2 regions of the Pectobacterium aroidearum genome follow, and region 2 is predicted to be linked to the other one. Evidence: predicted binding sites of a transcription regulator. Region 2 holds the regulator's gene; the other holds the start of a gene.
What was found. Region 2 encodes LexA, which represses DNA repair genes until DNA is damaged. Its sites were predicted from a motif close to TNCTGTATGTACATACAGNA; they were not measured.
Positions count from the first base shown of each region.

Region 1: a site for LexA is predicted at 1,523-1,542, ahead of rmuC (DNA recombination protein RmuC). Genes of this name have one in related genera too.

Region 1 covers NZ_CP166097.1:4,977,668-4,980,814, forward strand. Annotated here, with positions in the region: gene rmuC (DNA recombination protein RmuC) at 1-1,478, opposite strand, end outside; gene argH (argininosuccinate lyase) at 1,692-3,065, opposite strand; gene argB (acetylglutamate kinase) at 3,128-3,147, opposite strand, start outside.
Region 2 covers NZ_CP166097.1:4,432,338-4,435,484, reverse strand. Annotated here, with positions in the region: gene plsB (glycerol-3-phosphate 1-O-acyltransferase PlsB) at 1-396, opposite strand, end outside; gene AB8809_RS19960 (diacylglycerol kinase) at 524-889, shown strand; gene lexA (transcriptional repressor LexA) at 1,000-1,608, shown strand; gene AB8809_RS19950 (CsbD family protein) at 2,103-2,312, shown strand; gene zur (zinc uptake transcriptional repressor Zur) at 2,404-2,913, opposite strand; gene AB8809_RS19940 (pirin family protein) at 3,020-3,147, opposite strand, start outside.

The DNA of each region.
Region 1 (3,147 bases), 550 kb from region 2:
GCTGAACCCGTTAATTCATCACGTTCAGCGTGCTCATGGGCCGTTGCTTTTTCAGCCAATGACGGGCTGATCGTGCGTTTAATTTCAACGCCCAGCGCGCGAAACCCCTCAGCCTGGCCAATAAGGTTACCACGCCCAGAGGAAAGTTTATTCATCGCCTGACGATAAGTGCCCTGTGCTTTATCCAGACTCTGCCCCATCGCTTCCATATCATCGACGAACAACCGCAGCTTATCGTACAGCCGTGATGCTTTTTCAGCGATGTGCTGTGCATTGCGGCTCTGTTGTTCATAGCGCCATAAGTTGTTGATGGTACGTAACGCCACCAACAGCGTGGTCGGGCTGACCAGCATAATATTGTGCTTTAGCGCCTCGTTAATCAATTCGGGCTGGCGATCGATAGCGACCAGAAAAGCGGGTTCGACCGGGATAAACATCAGCACGTAATCTAGCGAACGCAGCCCCGGAAGCTGCTGGTAATCTTTGCTACTCAGTTGCCTGATATGGCTGCGTACCGAGAGCAAATGTTCGTTCAGCGCCGCATTACGTTCGATGTCATCATCGCTATTGAAATAGCGCTCATAAGCTACCAGCGACATCTTGGCATCGATCACGACATCTTTGCCCTGTGGTAAACGCACAATGACATCCGGCTGCAGGCGGCTATTCGCCCCTGTTTGCACGCTGACCTGTGTCTGATACTCATAGCCTTCACGCAGGCCGGAAGCTTCCAGCACGCGGCTGAGAACCACTTCGCCCCAGTTACCCTGCGTTTTGTTATCGCCTTTCAGCGCTTTCGTCAGGTTGATGGCCTCGTGTGCCATCTGCGCGTTAAGCTGTTGCAGATTGCGGATTTCATGCGCCAGCGTGTGGCGCTCACGCGCTTCCGCACCAAAACTGTCCTGAACCTGACGGCGGAAGCCATCAAGCTGTTCACGCAGCGGCATCAACAGCTTATCCAGACTCTGTTTATTTTGCTCATCCACCTTGCGCCCGCTGTGTTCAAAAATCCGGTTCGCCAGATTCTCAAACTGCGTCGTCAACCGCTGTTCGCTATTTGCCAGAAGCCGCTGCTTCTCTTCCGCCGCCATACGGGTTTCTTCCAGCCGAATGGTGACTTCCCGCAGCTCAGCTTCCTGCGCGCTATTTATTTCACGTAGCGTCCTCAGTTCTTGATTTAACTGCACGCACTCTGCGCGGAGCTCACTCAGCTGTTGCAGCTTTTCATGGCTGGCAGAAAGCTGAGCGTGAACCGTGCGCAGTTCCAGCTCGTTTTGCCGCAGCCGCTGTTCGTCCAATTGCCTTGCCTGCTGCTGTTCGCTGAGCGACTGTTGAGTCTGCTGTAATGTCTGTGCCAGCAACCGCTGTTCGGTGCCATGCTGCGACAGCTTCTGTTGATGAATCAGGCAGGCAATCAACCACCCTATCAGTAGCCCCACCGCGCCGCCGCCCAGACCATAAAATATGCTGATATCCACTTTGCCTCCGCAGGCCTTTCACGCTGTCGGTCAAGGTAAAATGATACTGTATGGATGTCCAGAAACAATTCTGATGGGGAGTAGGTTGAGCAGAAAAATGCGAGCCGCATTCCATATGAGTATGGGCATACGATAATTTGCAGAAGAATCAGAGGGGTAACACTGAAATTCCCCCAACGAGGAACACCACGTTGGGGGAAAGAGAGGCACAACTTAGGCTAAGCGCTGTTTCGCATCACTAATCGCTTTAGCGACCTGCTGCGGTGACACGCCACCTTGTGCAGCACGCTTATCCAGACAGGATTGCAACGCCAGAATCGGGTAGACATCCTCGCCAATCACGGCGCTGAATTTTTGCAGATCGGCCAGCGGCAGTGCTTCCAATGCCTTACCCTGACGGATGGCTTCAACCACCGCTTCACCCACGATATGGTGCGCTTCACGGAATGGGACGCCTTTTGCGACCAGATAATCCGCCAGCTCTGTCGAGTTCGCGTAGCCTTGCTCAGCGGCCTCTTTACAACGCGGACGTTTCACCTGAATGCCTTCCAGCACCAGCGCCGCCATCATCAGGCAGTCGTGCCAGGTGTCCAGCGCGTCAAACAGCCCTTCTTTGTCTTCCTGCATGTCTTTGTTATACGCCAGCGGCAGGCCTTTGAGTGTCATCATCATGCCGGTCAATGCACCCTGTACGCGGCCACATTTACCGCGAATCAACTCCAGCGCATCCGGGTTTTTCTTCTGCGGCATCAGGGAAGAACCGGATGTCACACGGTCAGACAGCTCAACGAACGCCGCTTCACCGCTGTTGAAGAAGATCAGATCTTCGGCAAAACGCGACAGGTGGATCATGCCGATCGAAGCATCGGACAACAGTTCCAGTACATGATCGCGATCGGAAACCGTGTCCAGACTGTTACGCGTGGCGGATGCAAAACCCAACCAGCCAGCTAACTGCTCACGGTCAATCGGATAAGCCGTTCCCGCCAGTGCGCCACAGCCCAGCGGGCTGACATCCAGACGCTTCAGCGTATCTTCCAGACGGCTTTCATCACGCGCCAACATCTCGTGGTAAGCCAGACACCAATGTGCAAACGTCACCGGCTGTGCGCGCTGCAAGTGGGTGTAACCCGGCATTACCGCATCCTGATTCGCTTCCGCCGTCGTGACCAGCGCCTGACGCAGATGACGTACCGACAGCAGCAGTTCTGCAATCTGCGCCTTACACCAGAGTTTCAGGTCGGTGGCGACCTGATCGTTACGACTACGACCGGTATGCAGCTTTTTACCTAAATCGCCCACTTTCTCGATCAGACGCTGTTCAACCCAGCTGTGAATGTCTTCTGCATCGCTTTGCAGGATCATCTCAGGGTCAGCTTGTACCTCAACCAACAGCGCATTCAGCGCCTGTTCCAGCTGTTGCTGCTCCTGCTCGCTGAGCACATTGACCGTCACCAGCGCTTTCGACCAGCCGATCGAGCCAACGATGTCCTGTTCCGCCAGACGGTAATCAAACCGCAGTGAGTCATTAAATTGTTTAAAACGCTGATCTGCTGCCTGACTAAACCGACCGCCCCACAAAGCCATAACCCTTACTCCCAAAAATATCATTTACGTTGGTATGGCATCATGCCATACCCAGAAACGACTTACGCCAGAATACGCGTAC
Region 2 (3,147 bases):
AGAACGTCCAAACATCACGGAAACCGGCACCATCTGCACGTCTAAATCTGGATTGGCGCGATGCAGATCCAGATAGTCGTGGAACAGCTTGACGGATTTCTGCTTGGGAACGTAATAGCGGAAGACGCGCGGCCCGTCATTAATAAAGACGTGGCTGGGAAGTTCGACGCCGTTGAATTCGAACGATTGCGAGGGATCGGGTAACCCCAATGCCAGGCATTTCGCGCGTAGCGTCAAGAGATCCGCCTGAGAGTTATAAGGCAGAACATAGAGTATAGGACGTGAGGGATCTAACCCCAACTCGACCACGGGATCTGCGGGAATAACTTTACTTTTAACCAGCAGTTTTAGTGGGAGATTCAATAATTTATAGTAAATTTTACGCCAACCTGACATAACAACTTGGAGCCTCTTGTTAGCAATGCGCCGCAAGGATACCAGAAACTGCGTCGGAAATCTGTGGTGGTGAGACAACGTAAGCGCGTTAAAATGCGAACTATTTTACGTAAAGAATGGAGGATAAATGAATAAAGCAACGGGGATGACCCGGATTATTAAGGCGACCGGTTATTCCCTTAAGGGGCTGAAGCAGGCTTGGCAACATGAGGCGGCATTTCGTCAGGAAACAATATTGACGATTGTCGGCGTGATTATTGCGTGTCTGCTGCCGGTTACGCTGGTCGAAAAGCTGCTGCTGATCGGGTCTGTGGTATTGATTATGCTTTTTGAGCTGGCTAACAGCGCCATTGAAGCGGTTGTCGATCGTATTGGCCTTGAGCATCACGAATTATCCGGTCGGGCGAAAGATATCGGGTCGGCGGCTGTTTTTGTTGCCATCGTGTTAGCGGCTGTCGTGTGGGGTAGCATTCTCTGGCAACATTTTGCCTGACGGCACGCATAAATGAATAAAAGTCAGAGGCTTTGCCTATATCTCCATTCCCAATTGTGGCGTACCTGTATATACTCACAGCAAGACTGTATAAACAACCAGGGGGCGGAATGAAAGTATTAACAGCAAGGCAGCAGCAGGTTTATGACCTGATCCGCGATCACATTGCGCAGACCGGAATGCCGCCAACGCGCGCGGAAATTGCTCAACAGCTGGGGTTTCGCTCTCCCAATGCGGCTGAAGAACATCTGAAAGCACTGGCGCGTAAAGGTGTGATTGAAATCGTATCGGGTGCTTCTCGAGGTATTCGTCTGCTGATGGAAGAAGAGACGGGTATTCCTCTGGTTGGTCGCGTGGCCGCAGGTGAGCCTCTGCTGGCGCAGGAACATATCGAATGTCACTATCAGGTTGACCCTGCAATGTTCAAACCCAGCGCTGATTTTTTGCTGCGCGTGAGCGGCATGTCGATGAAAGATATCGGTATTATGGATGGCGATTTACTGGCCGTGCATAAAACGGAAGATGTACGCAATGGTCAGATTGTCGTCGCGCGCATTGACGATGAAGTGACGGTAAAACGCCTGAAAAAGCAGGGCAATATGGTGCACCTTCTCGCTGAAAACGAAGAGTTTGCCCCCATTGTTGTTGACCTGCGTCAGCAGAGCTTTTCGATAGAAGGCTTAGCGGTTGGCGTGATTCGTAACAGCGACTGGAGCTAACGGTCATAGAGATGCACTGCTCGTCTTTCTGGGTCAGTGCATCACGTTTTTGTGTTAATCGCTTTATGTGTGAGTTGCTTCATGTGTGAGTGCCCCGCGTGTTAATCTGCTAGTTGTATATATTTCGTTACATTTCGCGTGTGTTTTCTCTTCTCTCCCTTACCGCCTGTTTTTCCATTACTTTTACGGTCATTTTTCCTTTCTTGGCGCCTTCGCTAGTTACAGATTCCTTATTTTTAATTTTAAGTAAAATATTCGACTATAATTTTTATCAAGGTAAGCATTTTTATCTCGATTGAGCGTTTAGTCATTAAACATTAGCCATCACATTTAGGTTAGCCTGGCAGATCGAGGAAGGGCAGTGGTGCAGAGCACCGTGATGGTTCACAGAATGATGACTCTGCTTACTGAACAATTTATCTGACACTGACTGACGCCTACGTCGGTAGTGACGATTCATTTATGCGCAATACACCTAAGGTACGGAGATTCTGATGAATAAAGACCAAGCCAGCGGTAACTGGAAACAGTTTAAAGGTAAAGCGAAAGAGCAATGGGGCAAATTAACGGATGACGATCTGACGGTCATCGAAGGTAAGCGTGACCAACTGGTGGGGAGAATCCAGGAGCGTTACGGGTACGCAAAAGAAGCGGCAGAGAAAGAAGTGAAACACTGGGAAGAGCATCACAAATATCACTGGTAGTGAACGTGATGCTAAAAAACGATAGCCCTGAGGGCTATCGTTTTTTTTATATAGAAAAACCTTGTCAGGCAGAAGGCCCCATCAATAAGCGCTAGCGTTTTTTAATCGGAACCGTATGGTCGTGATCGCAATGATCCGGCTGCTTGCATGATGCCACTTCCTGACAGCCTCCACACAGCCCGTGCGCTTCCACAACGCTGTGGCGCAGCGTAAATCCCGACTGCTGTGCCAGGCTACGTAATGTTTCTTCCACCCCTTCGGTTTGACGTTCCGTAACCTGTCCGCAGCGGTCACAGATGAAAAGGGCAGACGTATGGCTGTGGTCTTCGATATGGTGACACAGCACGTAGCTGTTGTTTGATTCGACTCGATGAATGAAGCCTTGTTCCAGCAGAAAATCCAGCGCGCGATAGACGGTCGGCGGTTTGGCCTGGGGCTCGGAAACTCGCAGCAGATCCAGCAGGTCATAAGCGCTGATAGCACCTGACTGCTGTGCCATAAGGCGTAAAACCTCTAACCGCTGTGGCGTTAGACGCACAGCGCGCTGCTGACAAATCTGTTCAGCCTGGGCAAGAAGTTTGTCCTGTTTGGTTGAATCCATTGTCATATCACCCTGACGCATTGAGGAACAAGACGGATATCTTACCACGGCTGAATAAAAACGCCGAACTGGCGGCGTTTTCCTGATAAAACAACGGACAGAAGATCTAGACGACCAGATCGATGAGCAGCGCACGCAAAGGCGATTCTGCCCGTAGCGTCAACGTTGTTTCTTCTTTGATAAAGGCGCCGTCGCCACAGTGTAGGGCTTCACTGCTCTGATTGCCTTTTACCA